One region of the Microbacterium sp. Nx66 genome, then DNA from elsewhere that is predicted to be linked to it. Evidence: predicted binding sites of a transcription regulator. Region 1 holds the regulator's gene; each other region holds the start of a gene.
The links. The regulator LexA, encoded in region 1, represses DNA repair genes until DNA is damaged. The targets are predictions, from matches to a motif close to TCGAACANNTGTTCGA.
Positions count from the first base shown of each region.

Region 2: MICNX66_RS11380 (HNH endonuclease signature motif containing protein) is a predicted target of LexA. The motif match lies at 2,139-2,154, and genes of this name have one in related genera.
Region 3: MICNX66_RS01275 (HNH endonuclease signature motif containing protein) is a predicted target of LexA. The motif match lies at 4,433-4,448, and genes of this name have one in related genera.

Region 1 is NZ_LR880474.1:2,272,330-2,278,963, forward strand. It holds gene hisB (imidazoleglycerol-phosphate dehydratase HisB) at 1-256, opposite strand, end outside; gene MICNX66_RS10835 (histidinol-phosphate transaminase) at 253-1,347, opposite strand; gene MICNX66_RS10840 (LysM peptidoglycan-binding domain-containing protein) at 1,412-1,780, opposite strand; gene lexA (transcriptional repressor LexA) at 2,064-2,750, shown strand; gene metE (5-methyltetrahydropteroyltriglutamate--homocysteine S-methyltransferase) at 2,815-5,124, opposite strand; gene MICNX66_RS10855 (methylenetetrahydrofolate reductase) at 5,146-6,093, opposite strand; gene MICNX66_RS10860 (S9 family peptidase) at 6,278-6,634, shown strand, end outside.
Region 2 is NZ_LR880474.1:2,378,969-2,385,602, forward strand. It holds gene MICNX66_RS11370 (ABC-F family ATP-binding cassette domain-containing protein) at 1-1,274, opposite strand, end outside; gene MICNX66_RS11375 (alpha/beta fold hydrolase) at 1,317-2,081, opposite strand; gene MICNX66_RS11380 (HNH endonuclease signature motif containing protein) at 2,184-3,524, shown strand; gene MICNX66_RS11385 (Cmx/CmrA family chloramphenicol efflux MFS transporter) at 3,709-4,917, shown strand; gene MICNX66_RS11390 (substrate-binding domain-containing protein) at 5,026-6,147, opposite strand; gene mmsB (multiple monosaccharide ABC transporter permease) at 6,210-6,634, opposite strand, start outside.
Region 3 is NZ_LR880474.1:282,283-288,916, reverse strand. It holds gene MICNX66_RS01285 (DUF4127 family protein) at 1-1,242, shown strand, start outside; gene MICNX66_RS01280 (glycosyltransferase family 2 protein) at 1,372-2,973, shown strand; gene MICNX66_RS01275 (HNH endonuclease signature motif containing protein) at 3,059-4,402, opposite strand; gene MICNX66_RS01270 (hypothetical protein) at 4,802-5,455, opposite strand; gene MICNX66_RS01265 (extracellular solute-binding protein) at 5,672-6,634, shown strand, end outside.

The sequences.
Region 1 (6,634 bases):
GGATCGCCTGACCGAGCACGATCGAGACGTCTTCCACGGTGTGGTGCGCGTCGATGTGGGTGTCGCCGGACGCCCGCACGGTGAGATCCGTCAGCGAGTGCTTCGCGAACGCCGTGAGCATGTGGTCGAAGAACGGCACCGAGGTGTCGATGCGGCTCGCGCCGGTACCGTCCAGGTTGAGCTCGACCTCGACGGTGGACTCCGACGTGCGGCGCACGCGGCTCGCGGTGCGTGCGGTGGGCGCGGGGATGGTCATGATGCCGATCCTATCGAGGCCAGGGCGTCCAGGAACGCCGTGGTCTCCGCCTCCGTACCGGCACTCACCCGCAGGTGACCGGGGATGCCGACGTCACGGACGAGCACGCCGCGATCGTAGAGCTGCTGCCAGGTGGCCTGCGGGTCCGCGACGCCGCCGAACAGCACGAAGTTGGACCACGAGAGGTGGGGCGTGTAGCCGAGGGCCTCCAGCGTGGCCGTGATCCGGTCGCGCTGCTCCACGATCTCCTGCACCATCCCGAGCATGACGTCGGCATTGCGGAGCGCGGCGACGGCCGCCGCCTGCGTCAGGGCGCTCAGGTGGTAGGGCAGGCGCACCAGACGCAGCGCGTCGATGAACGCGGGGTCGGCGGCGAGGTAGCCGACGCGGGCACCGGCGAAGGCGAAGGCCTTGCTCATGGTGCGGGAGACCGCCAGCCGCGGCCGGCCCTCCAGCAGAGTCAGTGCAGACGGGGCATCGCGCGGCGCGAACTCCTGATAGGCCTCGTCGACGATCACCACGCCACGGGCGGCGTCGTAGACGGCCTCCACCACGTCGAGCCCCAGCGGCGTGCCCGTCGGATTGTTCGGCGAGCAGAGGATCACGATGTCCGGGTCGGCCGCACGGACCTGCTCCGCCGCCTCCTCCGCGGTGACGGTGTAGTCCGGCTGCCGGGTGCCGGCGATCCACGACGCCCCTGTGCCCTTCGCGATGAGCGGGTACATCGAGTACGTCGGGCCGAAGCCGAATGCCGTGCGGCCCGGACCGCCGAAAGCCTGGAAGATGTGCTGCAGCACCTCGTTGGAGCCGTTTCCCGCCCAGATCTGCTCCGGCGTGAGGCCGTGACCCAGGTAGTCGGCGAAGGCCTCCCGCAGCGTCGTGAACTCACGATCCGGGTACCGGTTCACGTCCCGGATCGCCACGGCGATGTCATCGAGGATGTCGCTGGCGACCTCGTCGGGAACGGGATGCGTGTTCTCGTTCACGTTCAGAGCCACCGGCAGCGGGGCCTGGGGCGCGCCGTACGGGGTGAGTCCGCGCAGATCGTCGCGGAGCGGGAGATCGTTGAGGGAGAAGGTCACCCTTCCCATCTTAAGAGGAGCACGGAGAGCCGAGGTCATCGTGACGACCGGATCGGAAGACTCGGGCTCCGCGTCAGTCGGTGTAGCGGGCCGGGAGCGCGAGCTCCTGACCGACCTGCAGCTCGCCGCCGCGCAGGAGATTCATGCGGCTGATCTCACCGATGACCTCGCGGGGGTCGGCCTCGGGGGCGATGCTGCTCGCGATCGACCAGAGGGTGTCGCCGGGCATGACCGTGACGGTCTCGACGGAGACGGCCGGTGCGTCCGCGCCGGAGGCGATCGCACTGCCCCCGCTGATGGCGGCGAAGGCGATGCCCGCCGCGAGCGGGACCGAGGCGAGCGCGAGCAGAGCGCGGCGACCGCGTGCCGTGATCCGCAGCCGGGTGGCCGGACGGGCCGATGCCGGGAAGGCGGTCGCGGTGCTGAGGCTGATGCTGCTCATGTCTGCTCCTTACTGTCCCGGCGCCGGAGCCCGGGGAGGTTGGCGTAGCTTTCGCATCCGCGCCTCGGCCGGGAGCCGTGGATGCGAAGCTACGTTCCGAAGATATCTTCGAGTTCGAACATCTGTCAAGCTGTCTTCGAAACCGCGGCCCGCGAATCGCCCGACACGCTCGAACAGATCTTCCAGATCCGCGCTTTTCTCGGATACGGTTTCGATAAGGACACCCCACCACGGGCCACCGACATTCGAAGCGGCACGTCGGATCACGCAGTGAAGGAGCACCATGAGCGACACCTCAGCCCTCGAGTCCGAGGCGCCGCGCACCCGCCGTCGCAAGAGCCTCAGCCCGAAGCAGATGGCGATCCTCGAGGTCATCCAGACCTCCATCGCACAGAACGGCTACCCGCCGAGCATGCGCGAGATCGGCGATGCCGTCGGACTCAAGTCGCTGTCCAGCGTCACGCACCAGCTCGGTCAGCTCGAGCTCAGCGGCTACCTGCGGCGCGACCCGGGCAAGACGCGCGCCATGGAGGTCCTCATCGACCTCCCCGGCACCGGTGCGGAGAACCCCGCGGATGTGGCGACCCCGGTCGGCGACGCCGCCCTGGTCCCGCTGGTCGGCCGCATCGCCGCCGGCGTGCCCATCACCGCCGATCAGCAGGTGGAGGAGATCTTCCCGCTCCCCCGGCAGCTCGTCGGCAAGGGCGACCTCTTCATGCTCAAGGTCTCCGGCGAGTCGATGATCGACGCCGCGATCTGCGACGGGGACTGGGTCGTGGTCCGGTCGCAGAACACCGCGGAGAACGGCGAGATCGTCGCCGCCATGCTCGACGGCGAGGCCACCGTCAAGGTGCTTCGTCGTCGCGACGGCCACACCTGGCTGCTCCCCCGCAACTCCGCGTTCGAGCCGATCCTGGGCGACGAAGCCGTCGTGCTCGGCAAGGTCGTCGCGGTCATGCGCGCCGTCTGAGACACACGACGAAGGCCCTCCCGGTGCACCGGGAGGGCCTTCGTCGTTTCGCTGAGCAGGAGTGTCAGGCGGTGACCACCACGTCCTCGCGCACCCGGCGGGTGGCCTCGACGATGTTCCGCAGCGATGCCGTGGTCTCGGCGTAGCCGCGGGTCTTCAGGCCGCAGTCCGGGTTCACCCAGAGCTGACGGAGCGGGATCTCCTCGACCGCGCGACGCAGCAGGGACTCGACCTCCTCGACCGTCGGCACACGCGGCGAGTGGATGTCGTAGACACCGGGGCCGATGCCGTGGTCGAAGCCGACCTCGGCGATGTCCGCGACGACCTCCATGCGGCTGCGGGCCGCCTCGATCGACGTCACGTCGGCGTCGAGCGCACGGATCGCGTCGATCACGACGCCGAACTCCGAGTAACAGAGGTGGGTGTGCACCTGCGTGGCCGCCGCGGCACCGCCCGTCGCCAGACGGAACGAGGCGACGGACCAGTCCAGGTACGCGGGCTGGTCGGTCTGCTTCAGCGGCAGCAGCTCGCGCAGCGCCGGCTCGTCGACCTGGATCACCTGGATGCCCGCGGCCTCCAGATCGGCGATTTCGTCGCGGAGGGCGAGCGCGACCTGGTTCGCGGTCTCCCCCAGAGGCTGGTCGTCGCGGACGAAGGACCACGCGAGGATGGTGACCGGCCCCGTGAGCATGCCCTTCATGTGCTTCGCGGTGAGCGACTGGGCGTATGCCGACCAGGCGACCGTGATGGGCGCCGGGCGGGAGACATCGCCCCAGAGGATCGACGGACGCGTGGCTCGCGAGCCGTACGACTGCACCCAGCCGTGCTGCGTGACCGCGAAGCCGTCGAGGTGCTCGGCGAAGTACTGCACCATGTCGTTCCGCTCGGGTTCGCCGTGCACGAGGACGTCGAGGCCGAGGTCCTCCTGCAGCGAGACGACCGCGGCGACCTCACGGCGGAGGAACTCCTCGTAGTCGTCCTCGGGGATCTCGCCGCGGAGGAACTGCGCGCGTGCGCGGCGGATGTCGCCGGTCTGCGGGAAGGAACCGATCGTCGTCAGGGGCAGCACCGGCAGGCCGAGGACATTCTGCGCCTCTTCCCGCTCCGCGTACGGAGCACGGGCGAAGTCGGCGTCGGTCAGCGCACGGGAACGCACCGCACCGTCGCGCACGCCGGGAGCGCTCAGGCGATCCTGCAGCGCAGCGGTCGCGGCGTCCAGCTCGGTCGCGATCGCCGTGCGCCCTTCGGACAGACCGCGGGCGAGGGTCACGACCTGCTGCACCTTCTGGTCCGCGAACGCGAGCCAGGACACCAGGCGCTCGTCGAGCGCGGTCTCGTCCTGCACGTCGTGCGGCACGTGCAGCAGCGAGGTCGAGGTGGCCGCGGACACCGGAGCACCGAGCGCGCGGAGCGCCGCCAGGGAGTCGAACGCCGCGGAGAGGTCGCCACGCCAGATGTTGTGACCGTCGATCACACCGCCGACGAGGGTCTTGCCCTCGAGGCCAGGCACCGCCTCCGGGATGGCACCGCGCACGAGGTCGACGGCGATCGCCTCGATGGGGGCCGCGGCCACGGTCCCGAACGTCTCGCCGAGGCTCGCATACAGGGCCGCGACGAGGATCGAGGGACGTTCCTCGGCGCTGCCCAGCACCGCGAGCGCGCGCTCCGCCGCCGAGGCGAGCTGGGCGGTCGTGGCCGGCAGCGACTCGCTGACGAGCGCGGGCTCGTCGAGCTGCACCCACTCGGCACCCGCGGCGCGCAGGCGGACGAGCAGATCGACGTAGACCGGCAGCACGTCCTCCAGACGCGAGAGCGGCTCGAAGCCCTCCGGCGCGTCGTCCGACGCCTTCGCGAGCGCCAGCAGCGTGACCGGTCCGACGACCACGGGACGCGTGACGAATCCGGCGGCCGCGGCCTCGGCGACCTCGCGCACCAGCCGGTCGCTGGCGAGGGAGAACGCCGTCTCCGGGCCGATCTCCGGCACGAGGTAGTGGTAGTTCGAATCGAACCACTTCGTCATCTCCAGCGGCGCGCGCTCCCCCTCGCCGCGGGCGACGGTGAACAGTGCGGAGAGTCCGATCGTCCCGTCCGCCTCCCGCAGGTCGTCGAAGCGCGCGGGGATGGCGCCGACCGTGGCGGCGGCATCGAGCACCTGGTCGTAGAACGAGAAGGACTCCGGGATCGACGAGTCCGTGCGACCGAGGCCGAGGGCGGCCAGGCGTTCACGGGTCGCCGCGCGCAGGTCCGCTGCCGTCCGCTCCAGCTCCTGCTCGTCGATGCGGCCCGCCCAGAACGCCTCGACGGCCTTCTTGAGCTCGCGGCGGCGGCCGATGCGGGGATAGCCGAGGATGGTGCCCTCGGGGAATGCGGTCATGGTGTTTCCTTTCGGCGGGGACTAGTGCCGGAGCGCCGGGACGATGCCGGCTTCGGCGAGGACGGTCAGGACGGTCTCGTGCTGGTTGAAGGCGTACAGGTGGACGCCGGGGGCGCCGCCGGCGACGACGTCGGCGGCGAGGCGCGCGGCCCACGAGATCCCGATCTCCCGGCGCCCCTCGGCGGTGGGCTCGACGTCGAGGGCGACCGAGAGTTCACTCGGCAGGTCCTCCCCCGTGAGCTCCAGCACCCGGGCCAGCCGGGCAGGTGAGGTGATCGGCATGATGCCGGGAAGGATCGGGATGGTGACGCCGCCCGCTCGAGCTCGCTCCACGAAGGCGAGGTAGTCGTCCGGGTGGAAGAAGAGCTGGGTGATGGCGAAGGTCGCCCCCGCCGCCTGCTTGGCGAGCAGAGCCTCCACGTCCTGGGTGCGGTGCGTGGCCCGCGGGTGCCCCTTCGGGAAGGCCGCGACCGCGATGTCGACCTTCTGCCGGGGGGCCACCAGCGCGGCTCCGGGAAGGCCGGGGACCGGGGACTCCTGGTACGGAGCACGTTCGGCCTGGACGCGATCGATGAGCTGCACGAGCTGAGCCGCGCTCTCCAGGTCTCCGAGGAAGGGCTCCGTCCGGCCCGCGGGCGGATCGCCGCGGAGGGCGAGGAAGCGGAGGATCCCGGCGTCGAGGAACTCCCGGATGAGCGCCGTGGCCCCGGCATAGGTGTTGCCGACGCACGTGAGATGGGCGAGGGGCTCGACGTCGGTGTGCTCGCGGATGAACCGCAGCACGTCGAGCGAGCGTCCCCCGGTCGAGCCGCCGGCGCCATAGGTCACCGAGAGGAACGCGGGCCCGGCCGCGGCGAGGTGACGGACGGTCTCGTGCAGCGCCTCCTGGCTCGACTCCGAGCGGGGCGGATACAGCTCGAAGGAGAACGGCACGCGGGAGGCGTGGGAGGCATCGAACGGGGAAGACATCTTCTCTCCAGGGGACAGGGGCCGGGGTCCGCGCACGACGAAGAGCACGTCGTTCGCGGGCGGGTGCCGGGCTCGGCTGTCGCTCCACGTCCGGGATCAACCGGGCGTTTCCAGAAACCTAGAACACGCCCTCGGCCCGCCGCACGAGTGTGACGTCGTGTGTCACCGCCCGTAGGCTCGACGCATGTCCTCACCGTTCGGCTCCTGGCCCTCCCCCTTCACCGCCGCCGCCGTCGCCGGAGCGGCTCCCCGCATCGATGGAGCACGCTTCGTCGGCGATGAGGTGTGGTGGGCCGAGTCCGTGCCCGCCGAGGGCGGACGCGTCACGGTGCGCAGCTCGACGGGGGCGGAGATCCTCCCGGCACCCTGGAGCGCCCGCTCCCGCGTGCACGAGTACGGGGGCGGTGCCTGGACCGTCGACGGCGACACCCTGTACTTCGTCTCCGGCGCCGACCAGCGTGTGCACCGCATGGACCGCGGCGCGGAGCCGCGCCCCCTCACCGCCGCCGGCCCGTCCTACGGCGGGCTGCGCGTGCAGAGC
Region 2 (6,634 bases), 110 kb from region 1:
TGTCCGGGCGTGAGGTCCTGCGCCTTCGACCCGGCGCCGAGCGTGTACGACGTGCGCAGACCCGAGATGACCACGCGCACGGGGTCGTTCCAGTGCGGCAGGAGTTCGTCGAGGCGCTGCGTGAGAGTGCGCACCTGCACGGTCTTCCCTCGCTTGATCCGCCCCTCGGTGGGCTCGACCGTGCCGGAGATGAGCCCCAGGAGGGTGGACTTCCCGGCACCGTTCACGCCGAGGATGCCCGTGCGCTCGCCCGGGGCGATCCGCCACTCCACGTCCTTGAGCACGGTCTTCCCGCCCCCTGAGCCTCCCTGGGTCCCTGAGCCTCCCTGGGTCCCTGAGCCTGCCTGGGTCCCTGAGCCTGCCTGGGTCCCTGAGCTTGTCGAAGGGTACGTCACCCCCACATCGAGCAGGTCGACGACGTCCTTGCCCAGCCGCGAGACGGCGAGCGACTGCAGCGAGACCTTGTCGCGGATCTCGGGCACGTCGGCGATGAGCTCGTTGGCGGCGTCGATGCGGAACTTCGGCTTGCTGGTGCGGGCCGGGGCACCGCGGCGCAGCCAGGCGAGCTCCTTGCGGGCGAGGTTCTGCCGCTTCGCCTCTGTCGCCGCCGCCATGCGGTCGCGCTCGACCCGCTGCAGGATGTAGGCCGCGTAGCCGCCCTCGAAGGGCTCGACGATGCGGTCGTGCACCTCCCACGTCTCGGTGCAGATCTCGTCGAGGAACCACCGGTCGTGGGTCACGACGAGGAGGGCTCCGGCGTTCGCGGGCCAGCGCTTCTTGAGGTGCCCGGCGAGCCACGTGATCGCCTCGACGTCGAGGTGGTTCGTCGGCTCATCGAGCGCGATGACGTCCCAGTCGCCCGTGAGCAGTTTCGCGAGGGACACACGGCGGCGCTGCCCGCCGGAGAGGGAGCCGATCTGCGCGTCCCACGGCAGATCCGTCAGCAGCCCCTCGATCACATCGCGGACGCGGGCGTCTCCGGCCCATTCGTGCTCGGCCATGTCGCCGACCACGGCGGCGGCGATCGTGATGTCGTCGGGGAGCGTGTCGGCCTGGTCGAGGACGCCGATGCGGGTGCCGCCGCGCACGGTCACGCGCCCGGAGTCCGGTTCCTTCCGGCCGGCGAGCATGGCGAGAAGGCTGGACTTGCCGTCGCCGTTGCGGCCGACGATGCCGATGCGGTCGCCCTCCTCGATGCCGAGGGTCACGGCGTCGAAGACGACGCGGGTCGGGTATTCGAGGTGCAGGGCTTCGGCCCCGAGAAGATGTGCCATGTCCTCTCCAGGGTAGTCGCGCCGCGTCGGGCGGTCGCCCGGTCAGACGAGCGAGGGGGCGAAGAGCTCTGGCAGCGCGGCGGTGAAGACCTCGAAGTGGCTGTACCAGACGGTGTGGGCGGCGCCGGGGATGCTGCGCACCGTCACCCCGCCGTGCTCGAACCGTCGCGCGTCCTCATCGGTCACCCAGGCGCTGGGTTCCGCGCGCACGACGATGGAGCCGGGGGCGGCGGTCCAATGGCCGTCCTCCCCGCAGGAGACGGAGGCCGCCGTCGGCGGGTCGAACCGCTCGGCCGCCCGCGCCTCGACCGTGGCGTCGTCGACGGAGTAGAAAGGACGGAGGCGGCGGAGTTCGGCGGGCGACATGCGCGCGCGGCGGTCATGTTCGTACTGCGACACGAGGGCGGCGCGATCCTGGCCGCCCTGGAGGGCGAGCGGCGCGTCGACGTAGACGGCGAGGCCCGGGTCGAGGCGCGGCGCGGCGGCGGCGAGCACGGTGGCGCCGAAGGAGTGCCCCACGGCGACGGCGAGGGTGGAGCAGGCGCGGTCCCCCGGGGTGCCCTCGGCATCGCAGCCTGCCGCGACCTGCGCCAGAGTCTCGATGACGGCGTCGGCGGCCGTCTCGATCGTGAGCTCCGGATCACGCGGCGAGAGGCCGTGGCCGGGCAGATCGAGCGCCAGCACGCGGAAGCCGCGTTCCACGAGCAGCGGGACCACGCGGTGCCAGCTCTCGGCGGACCCCATCATGCCGTGCAGCAGCACGGCGACGCGGTCGCCCTCCCCGGCTTCGATGACGTTCAGGAGCACGGAGCCAGTCAACCACGGTCGTTATCCTTTCGTGATACGACTTTCGGCCAGATTCCTTCGAACCTTCGTTCGAATGTCAGTGGTCGGTGATGGACTGACGTCATGCCCGCACTGCTCGACGCGACCGACTCCCAGATGGCGATGCTCGCCGATCTGGTGGAGGGGCTGGAAGCGGCCGAGAAGACGCTGAGCAGCATGCAGGCCGCGCGGGATGGTCTCCTGGCGATGGCGGGGCGGCTTGCGGTCGACATCGCTCGGCAGGCGCGTCATCCGGACGGCGGCGACATGGCGATCCGCACGGTCGCCGCGGAGATCGGGGCCGCACAGCGCGTCAGCGACCGCGCGATCGAACGGCGGATGTCCGAGGCGTCCTGGCTGGTCGAGCGGTTCCCCACCGTCTGGGAGGCCCAGGGCGCCGGACGGATCAGCGCCGCGCACGCGCGGCTGATCGTGGAGGCGGGCGCTCATCTCGATGACCCGGACGACCGTTCGTGTTTCGCGACGGAGGCGATCGAGGTGGCCGCTGCGGAGTCTCCGAACCGGATACGCCGGCTCGTGCGCCGACTGGCCGACCGGCTCCAGGAGCGGACGCTCGTCGAGCGACACCGCGACGCCAGGGAGCTGCGCCGCGTCTGGGTGACCGACCTCGAGGATGGCATGGCCGAACTCGGTGCGCGCGGCCCTGCGGCCCTCGTGCACGGCATGTTCGACCGGCTCTCCCAGATGGCGCATGCCGTGCGGGAGGAGAACGCGCGAGCACACCGTCGGGAGGCGGAGGAGAGCATCCCCGACGACAGGACCGTGGATCAGCTGCGCGCGGACCTGCTCGCCGACCTCGTCCTGACGGGCGCTCCGGCGGGACATGACTCGGAAGAAGGACTGCTCTCGGAACTTCGAGCGCGCGTCGAGGTCACCGTGCCGGTGCTGACCCTGATGCACGGCGAGCAGGAAGGGACCACGGGCGGCACTCCGATCCTCGCCGCCGAGCTCGACGGGGTGATCCCGATCGATCCGGCCACGGCCCGCCGACTGGCCGGCGCGGCGAGCGGATGGGACCGGGTGCTCACTCACCCGATCAGCGGGGCGCTGCTGGCCGTCGACCGGTACCGGCCGAGCGAAGACCTCCGCCGGCACCTGCGGGCCCGCGATCAACGCTGCCGCTTCCCCGGCTGCGGCCTCGCGCCGCGGAAGTGCGACCTCGATCACAATCACGATGCGGCGCTCGGCGGCGAGACCGTGCACGACAACCTCGCGACCTTCTGTCGACGACATCACATGCTCAAACACCACTCTCCGTGGCACGTCGAGCAGGGGCCGGGCGGCGTTCTGGAGTGGACGAGCCCCACCGGCCGGAGCTACATCGACCGACCGCCGCCTCCGCACACCGTGACCTTCGCCGAGGATCCCCCGTGGTCTTCGCCCGTGATCGCGCCGGCTCACTGAGCAGCCCTAGGGTGGAGGGCATGTCGAGCCCCGAATCAGACAGGTCGGGGGCTGCCGGTCACACCGTCAGCCCCGTGAACCGCTGATCCCTTCGTCCGCCCTGTCGGCGGGCGCGCGCCGGTGACCCGGGCGCTGACCGTGGTGACGAGAAGCCCTCCTCTTCCCTCTCACCTCGGAGCACTCGATGCCTTTCCCCCTCTATGCCCTCGCCCTGGCGGTCTTCGTCATGGGCACCTCGGAGTTCATGCTCGCTGGACTCCTCCCCGCGATCGCGGACGACCTCCACGTCCCGGTCGGCACGGCCGGTCTCCTCACCTCGGCCTTCGCCGTCGGCATGGTCGTGGGCGCGCCCGCCATGGCCGCGTTCGCGCGTGAGTGGCCGCCGCGTCGCACGCTCATCGTCTGCCTGGCGCTCTTCGCCGCGTGCCATGTCGTCGGCGCGGTGACGTCTGCCTTCGAGCTCCTCCTCGTCATGCGCGTGCTCGGCGCCCTCGCGAACGCGGGGTTCCTCGCCGTCGCTCTCCGTACGGTGACTCTCCTCGTCCCCCGCGAACGCACGGGACGCGCCCTCGCGGTGGTGCTCTCGGGGACGACCATCGCCACCGTCGTCGGCGTCCCTGCGGGGGCGGTGCTCGGCAGCGCATCGAGCTGGCGGGCCACCTTCGCCGCCGTCGCGCTGCTCTGTCTCCCCGCACTCCTCGGGATCCTCCGTGGAGTGCCGACGACGATCCGGGGCGCGACGCCGGCGCAGCCCCGGTCGACATCCGGAGCAGCCCCGGCGCCGGCGCATCCCGCCAGGAAGGCACCGTCCCTGCGCGCGGAAATCGCCCTCCTGGTGACACCGCCTCTCGCCCTCGCGATGATCCTGGCGGCGCTGGTGAACGCGGGGACCTTCGCGGTCTTCACGTTCCTGGCGCCGATCGTCACCGAGATCGCCGGTCTGCCCGACGCTGCGGTCTCGGTCGCGCTCGTCTTGTTCGGTCTCGGCTCGTTCCTCGGCGTGACCATCGCCGGTCGATACGCTGATCGGCACTCGGGCGCGTTGCTCGCCGTCGGTGGACCGCTGCTCCTGGGCGGCTGGATCGTCCTGGCGACGGTCGCGGATCAGCCGGTCGCGCTGCTGGTTCTCGTCTTCGTGCAGGGCATGGCCTCGTTCGGCGTGGGAAGCACCTTGATCACCCGCGTCCTGTACGCCGCCTCCGCCGCCCCGACGATGGGAGGGTCCTACGCGACCGCCGCCCTGAACCTCGGTGCCGTGATCGGTCCGGCCTGGGGCGGCTGGACGCTCGCCAGCGGAGCCGGTCCGCTCTCCCCCGTCGCGGTCGCCGTGACCCTGTCGGCCTGTGCCCTCCTTCTTGCCCTGATCACGCGAAGAAGGCACTCCGGCAGCTGACGCCACGAGGCTGAGCCCTGACAACGGCGACGAGCCGCCCGGACCCGAAGGTCCGGACGGCTCGTCGTGCCCGACGTTCGCGGGGAACGAGGACGGTCTCGCTTCTGCTTACTCGTACGACTTCACGATCTCGAGGAGGCTCGGAACGTTGGCGTACGCCTCGGCCGCGTTCTCCTTGGTCACGATGACCGGCGGGAGCAGGTAGGCCGGGACGACCTTCTTGCCGTTGTCGTACTGGTCGGTGTCGTTGACGTCGACCTCGTCGCCCTTCTGGAGCTGACCGACCATCTTGATGGCCTGCTCCACGAGCAGCGTGGTGTCCTTGTTGATCGTGGAGTACTGCACGCCCTCCATGATCGACTTCACCGACTCGACCTCGGAGTCCTGACCGGTGACCACCGGGACGGGCTTGCCTGCCTGCTGCGCCGAGGTGATGATGGCGCGGGCGAGGGTGTCGTTCGGGGACAGGACGCCGTCGAGCGTCTCCGAGCCGTAGCTCGACGTGAGGATCGAGTCCATGCGACGCTGTGCGTTCTCCGGCTTCCAGCCCTCGGTCGCCGTCTGGGAGATCTCGGTCTGCCCGGAGACGACGTTCAGCGTGCCGTCGTCGATCTTCGGCTGCAGCACCTCCATCGCCCCGTTGAAGAACACCGCCGAGTTGGCGTCGTCCGGCGAGCCCGAGAACAGCTCGATGTTGTACGGCGCCTCGTGACCCGCGCGCTCGGCGAGGCCGTCGAGCAGCGCCTGGCCCTGGAGCTTGCCGACCTCGAAGTTGTCGAAGGCGACGTAGTAGTCCACGGCGTCGGTGTTCTCGATGAGACGGTCGTAGGCGATGACCGCGACACCCGCGTCGCGGGCGGCCTCCACCTGCGTGGTGAGCTGCTTGCCGTCCTTGGCACCGATGATGATGACCTTGGCGCCACCGGTGACCATCGCCTGGATCTGGTTCTGCTGCTCGGCGACCGTGTTGCTGGCGGGCGCGTACTGCACGTCCGCCTTGAAACCGGCCTTCTCCAGGCCGTCGGTGAACAGCTGACCGGCCAGGACCCAGTTCTCCGAGGTCTTGTCGGGCAGAGCGACACCGATCGTGGAGCCGGCGTCGAAGCCCGAGGCGGTCTCCTCGCCCGACCCCGAACCCGAGTCCCCACCGCCGCGCTCCGAGGAGCAGCCGGTGAGGGCGAATGCGCCCGCGACGACAAGCGCTGTCGCCGACAGAAGGATCTTCTTCATGTGATCTCTTTCTCTGGTGTGTGCAGGTCCCGCCGCGCCTGCGTTGCGCGACGTGGCCCTTACTATCCGCGCGTCTCCTCGACGGCGGGGGCTTCGTACTTCTGACTGGTGGGGTAGTTGGTCTTCGTGGGATCGAACGTGTCGGTGGCCGGGTCCTGCTTGCGGCCGAGACGGCGCGTGAGGAAGCCGGTGATCGACGGACGACCCTGCTGCTTGTTCCACACGTCGACGCCGACGGCGAACAGCAGCACGAGGCCCTTGATCATCGAGACCACGTCAGCACCGGCGCCGAGCAGCGCGAGGCCGTTGTTCAGGAACGCCATCACCAGACCACCGATGATCGACCCGATCACCGTGCCGATGCCGCCGGAGACGGCCGCGCCGCCGATGAAGACGGAGGCGATCGCGTCGAGCTCCCAGCCGTTGCCGTCCTGCGGGCCCGAGGCGGTCGCCCTCGCGACGTAGATCATGCCGGCGAGCGAGGCCA
Region 3 (6,634 bases), 1.4 Mb from region 1:
CGCACGAGCGACGACACCACCCGCGACGTGCTGGCGCGCCTCGACGTGCTGCGCGAGGTGCGGCGGCTGCGGCCCGATCTGCCCATCTCGGCGGTGTCGCTCGTGACCCGGGCGAGCAACTCGTACTCCGCCGCCGAGGAGCCGACCTACTGGACGGAGCACGGCAAGGAGATCCACGCACTCGGCGGCGACGCGCACCGACTGCTCGGCGAGACCGAGGTGCTGCCGCTGGACGACCTGACTCCGGTGCCCGCCGAGGTCGTCTCCGACTACTCGTCTCGACGGCTGCGCAACCACATCGTGAACCTCTCCACGCTGGGACTCATGGAGGACGAGACCCTCGACTTCCTGGCGATCACCGCCGACGACACCGCCCCCTTCGCGGCGGGCAGCGCAGAGCAGGTGTGGCTCCGGCACTGGATGCGGATGCTGCCGTCGGGCCGGCGCGTGCTGATGTACCCGGGGGCCGACGAGGTGGGCGCCGCGCTCGTCGCCCGGGCCCTGGCGGCGAACGCCGGGGTGACCGCCTCGTTCTCGGTGACGTGCGCGGACGCCGACGGCATGGAGCGCGTCCCGCCGTACGAGAACATGTCGCTCGCAGCGTCGGCGAGCCGGCAGATCCGCGCGGCCGGCGCCGAGGAGGTCGCCACCGGAGGCGACGTCACCCTCGTGCTGCACGCCCCCGACCCCGACCGGCACGACATGTTCCGCGGGCGGCCCGAGGTCGTCGATGCGGACGCCGTCGCGGGGACGGTCGCTCTCGTGCGGGAGCGTCTGGACGCCGGTGAGCACGTGGCCCTGGCCGACGTGCGCTACCCGAACGGCGCGGACGAGGCGCTCGTGCGCGCGCTCGCCGAGGCCGGACTGCTCGGCCGCCTGGAGGCTTTCGGCGGGTGGAACACCGCCGGGAACACGCTCGGCAGCGTCGTCGCGGTGGCCGCCGCCGGCGTCGTCGGTCGGGCCTCGGGCTCCTTCGACGACCGCGCCGCGCGGATCGCCCTGCTGACCCGGCTGCTCGACGACTTCGCCTACCAGGCCGTGGTGCGCACGGATACGGGGCCGTCCCTCTTCCCTGACATCTATCCGATGGCCGACGACGCGCAGGTCGCGACGGCGGAGCGCGTCATCCGCGCCGAGCTGACGGGCTTGCTGGAGTCGATGCTTCCCGCCGACGACGTGCGGATCGAGGAGCTGACCCTCCCCTGGCGGCGCTCCTTCGAGATCGGTCTCACCCTGCGCTGACTCCTCCGCGGCGCCGGCATACACCCGCGACCGCCGCGAGCCTGGCGCGCTCCACAGGAAGGGATGGTTGGCTGGAACCTCCGGCGGGGGAGATTCGAGCCGGGTACGACCACAGGGGGGACGGCGTCCATGAGCAGTACGACCGGGCACGAGGCGGCGGGCAGCCGAGTGCGGGTGAGTGTGGTGGTGCCGGTGTTCCGGCCGAAGGCGTCGTTCGACGACCTCATCGCCTCGCTCGACGCCCAGACGCTGGACCGGGAGGCCTTCGAGGTCCTGCTCTGCGACGACGGCTCCGGGGAGGAGACGGCCGCGCGGCTGGAGAGCATCGCGAAGGATCGCCCTCATGTACGCGTGCTGTCGCTGCCGCACTCCGGCTGGCCCGGTACTCCGCGCAACCGCGGCGTCGAGGAGGCCAGAGGGACGTACGTGCAGTTCGTGGACCAGGACGACTGGCTGTACCCGCGCGCACTCGAGCGGCTGTGCGACTACGCCGATGAGCACGGGTCGGACGTCGTGGTCGGCAAGGAGGTGGGCATCGGACGGAAGCTGCCCGCCAAGATCTTCCAGCGCGACATCCCGCACGCGGTGCTCGGCGAGGACCCGATCCTGGAGATGCTGACGCCGCACAAGATGTTCCGGACGGCGTTCCTCCGCGAGCACGGCATCCGCTTCCCTGATGGCAAGGTGCGACTCGAGGACCACCTGTTCGTGATGCAGGCGTACTTCGCCGCCGACACGATCTCGGTGCTCGCCAGCGAGCCCTGCTACGCGTGGGTGAAGGAGCCCGGGAGTGCGAGCTCGTCGCGCATCGACCCCGAGTCGTACTTCCCGCACCTGGAGACCGTGCTCGATGTCGTCGAGGCGAACACGGAGCCCGGGAAGGTGCGCGACCGGCTGCTGCGGCACTGGTTCCGCGGCAAGATCCTCAACCGGATCGCCGGACGACGGATGGTGAAGTACCCGGCGGAGTACCGCGACCGCCTGCTGGACGTGGTGGTGCCACTCGCGCAGCGTCGATTCGGCCCCGGCGTGGATGCGGGGCTGTCGTTCCCGCAGCGCATTCGGGCGGCTCTGCTGCGCGCCGACCGCCGGGATGACCTGCTCGCCTTCGCCGCGTTCGAAGCGGACACGACCTGCACGGCCACCGTGACCGCGGCGCGCTGGTCGCGTGGCGGGTTGCAGCTCACCGTGCGCGTCCGTCTGCTCCGGGACGGCGAGGAGGCGTTCGTGTTCGAGACCGTCGGTTCCGCCGACCGGCTGGTCTCCCTGCCCCCGTCGGCGACCGAAGACCTTCCCTCCGGGGTGCTCAACGCCCGAAAGGAGCGTCGCGCTGACCGCGTCGACCTCGTCGCGCGGGATACGCCGACCCCCGGACAGGCGCCGGAGTCGACGGCAGGCTCGGAGCGCAAGATCGGCGGCCGACGCCCGAAGCGCCTCGACGCGGTGCCGATCGCGCTGGACCCGATGAAGGCGTTCCGTGAGGACGGCGCTCGCGACGCCGACCTCACCGTGGCCGTCCGCTACGCCGGGTGGATGTTCACCGCCCCGCTGACAGCGGCGCCCGACGTGACGGCACACCTCGGCAGGTCCCCGCTTCTCGCGGGCCGTCGGGTCGAGCTCGTACGGAACGAGGACGGCAGCCTGCGGCTGCGCCGCGAATGGCCGGGCGGCGCCTGGCGCGACGCCCTCGCACGAGCCGCCCGCCGCGTCCGCTCCCGACTTCGCCGCTGACAGACCGAGCGTCGCGCGCCCCCTCCCTTCGGGCGCCGACCAGCTGTGACCCCGACACCCACCACCGCGAGCAGGCGCGGCCCACTCACGCTGCGACATCGAAGCGCGCCCGTCCGCCCAGCCGTGGAGTGCGCTGCGGGTCGACCCACCGCGGCGGAAGGAACCACGGTCGGCCGGTCACGCCGGAACCCTCGATCACGATCTCCCACCCGTTGTCGTGGATGCGGTGGTGGCAGGTCTCGCAGAGCAGGATCCCGTTCGAGAGATCGGTCGGACCTCGATCTCGCTGCCACCAGCGGAGGTGGTGGGCCTTCGTCATCCCGGGCGGGAGCCCGCACATGGCGCACCCGCCATCCCGCTCGGCGAGCGCCAGTCGTTGGGCTCGGGTGAAGAGGCGCTTCTCGCGGCCCCAGTCCAGAACCTCGCTCGCACCGCCGAGGACGCAGGGGATGACGCCCCCGCTGGCCGCCATCCGCCGGGCGGCACCGATGTCGATCACCTGGTCGAGCCCGTCGACCGTCGCCGACCCGGTTCCCGCCTGCAGATCGTCCAGCGATACCCGAACGATCACCGTCGCCCCGGCGAGCGGAACCCGATCGCCCTCGCACCCGAGCACGTGCGCGCAGAAGAGGGACAGCGCATCGGCCTGGATCATCGCGACGGAGCGCCGATCCGCGTCGGGCGACTCCGCATCGGGGGCTTCGAGGCGGGCGGCGAACACGGCAGACACGTGCCCGCGGATCGCGGTGACGACCGGCGCAGCGGACTCGGCATCGAGCTGCGCGTGCAGATGCACCATGCCGTCACGTTCGAAGATGCGCAGTGCGCGCCGACCGCGCTGTTCCTCCGCCCGCGGCGCTACGCCGTCGGGGTCGAGCCACGCTTCGGCGCGGAGGACGAGCTTGCGCACCGCGTCGAGCTCGAGCCCTTCGGCTGCGGCGGTCAGCACGCGTTCCGCCTCGGCGATGCGCTCCACACCGGCGGCCACGTGGCAGCGATCGAGGAGAGCGACGAGGAGACCGATCGCCGGCGCTCCGAGCACACCCGACGCGAGTGCTTCCCGGAGGAGCGGATACCGCGCGGGCAGCGGTGCGCCGAGCAGATCGCTCCGCGGCGCGGTCGCCTCTCCGACCTTCACCAGGCGCTGCGCCTCCGCCGTCGAGATGCCCGTCGTCGCGGCGATGAGCTTCGCCGCCGTGCGGTACCCGCGTTGCTTCGCCAAGCTGTCGGCCCCGAGCTCCGCGCGCGACTCCCGAGCGATGCCGGCGGCCACGTCGACGTGGATCGCATCGAGCCGGCGCTGCAGAAGTCCGATCGCGTCGGCCACCTCGACGAGCTGCACGCGGGAGAGCTCGGCGACATCGCCCGCGGCGCCCCACGCCTCGTCGAGGCGATCCATCGCCTCGCGCAGTCCGGACGTTTTCGACATGCTTCATTCTATCTCGGCATGCCTCGACTTTCGAAGTTATGTTCGATTGCATGCCGGCATTCTGCAGCTGTTCCCGCCCGCCCCTACGCTCCCGAAAACGAGTCAGGGCGGCAGTCGCGACGGCGCCTCCGCGCCCCGCGCACAGGCGACGGCTCCTCTCGGGCGTCTCCCCTATGGATCGCGAGGCGAACGGACGCTGATTCGGCGAGGTCGACGGGGCGCATCCTCGCCGATGCAGACGCGGCGGGAAAGATCACGGGCCGTGTCAATCGGTGCGACGATCGCGCCTGCGCATCAGCACGCGACGAACACCACGCATCCCGAGCAGGACAGAGGGGGTGGGGTCGCACCACGAGAACCTACCCTGCCTGGAGGGTGAGACGCCCGGGTGGAACGAGTCTAGAACGGCAGGTCGCGAGACCCCGGTGGGGCGATGAGGATGCCCGTGATCTTGCCGAAGCCGTTGTAGGCAACGCGGCCGATCCACTCTCCGGCCTCGTGGTGCAGGGTCACCTGCACGATCGCTCCGTTACTCAGGTGCCGGTTGGCGAGCGTGCTCAGCGGCGTGCTGCCGTCCGCCGTCTGTACCGTCGAATCGACGCAGGCTTCGAGGCGGCCGGTGTCACTGCGGATCTGGTCCCACACGCTCATCAGTTTGCGCTTGGTCAGCGCGCGGCCGCAGGCGTACGTCATGTGTGCTCGCACCGCCTCGTAGTCGCCGGCATCCAGGTGTGCGAATACCGCGCTCGTGCGATCCGAGAGGTCTGTCACCGGCGCTGCCATCATCCCTGCCTCACCCTTGGTGCCGAATCGCTTGAACGCTGCTTGTCGGCTCACGCCGAGCGTGGCGCCGATCTCTTGCCACGAGACGCCATGCGAGCGCGCGGTGGAGACCGACTCCTGCAATCGCTCACGCGAACGCCGGACCAACTCGTCGGCCTGACGGATCATCAGGACCTCATCGCCCGAGCGAGACGGCGCTTCTCCTCCGCCAGCGTCGACGAGGGAGGCGAGGTCGGCAAGCGACAAGCCGCTGGTCGATGATCCGTCCATGAAGCGAGCCTATGGACCTGACTGGCGAGCGTCAACTAAAGGATGACATTCACGAGTCCCACTCGTTCACCTCGTCGCATCCTCGCGTTCACGCCGCGCGCCTATCTTGAGTGCGGACGCGCGACCGCGCTCACGAAACCAGACAATCTTTGTGCCTTCACCACAAGAACCGGTAGTGTCGCATCGACACACCTCGAAGGCGAGAAAGGGACGAACATGGCCGACAGGCAGCAGAGGCGCTGGGCGCTCATCGGATTGACGGCCGCGGCGGCGATCGCGCTCACCGGATGCACGGCGGGCGGCGACGGAGACGTGGGCGACGGCGACGGCAGCGACGGCGGCTCCGGCGACACCCTCATCGTCTACACGAACTCGAACAGCGACGGCCGCGGTGAGTGGATCACCGAGAAGGCGGCGGACGCGGGCATCGACATCGAGATCGTGGGCCTCGGCGGCGCCGACCTGACGAACCGCATCATCGCGGAGAAGAACAACCCGGTCGGCGACGTGGTCTTCGGCCTGAACAACATGTTCTTCGAGCAGCTCAAGACGGAAGAGGCCATCACGGCCTACGAACCGAGCTGGAGCGGCGAGGTCCCCGCGGACGCCGGCGACCCGAAGGACGGCGCGTTCTGGCCGCTCGTGGAGCAGGCGATCGTCACGGTCTACGACGAGAACCGCATCAGCGACGCTCCGGCGGACCCGGACGACCTGTACACCGATGAGGAGTACGCCGGCCGCTACGAGGTCAACCCCGCGCTCGGCCAGGCCACCCCGCAGCTCGTGCTCGCCAGCATGCTCACCCGTCACCTCGACGAGGACGGCGACCTCGGCGTGAGCGACGAGGGCTGGGACCTGGTGAAGTCGTACTACGCCAACGGCTCCCCCGCTGTGGAGGGCACCGACCTCTACGCCCGCATCACCCGCGACGAGGTGGACTACGGCGTGCTGCCGTCGAGCGGCATCTCCGCCCGCGACGAGGAGTACGGCACCAGCACGGGCATGATCGTTCCCGCGTACGGCGTCCCCTACGTGACCGAGCAGATCGCGCAGATCAACGGCACGGACAACGAGGAGAAGGCGCAGGAGTTCATCGACTGGTTCGGCAGCGCCGAGGTCCAGGGCGAGTTCGCCGCGGAGTTCAACGCCATGCCGGTGAACGAGGGCGCGGTCGAGAAG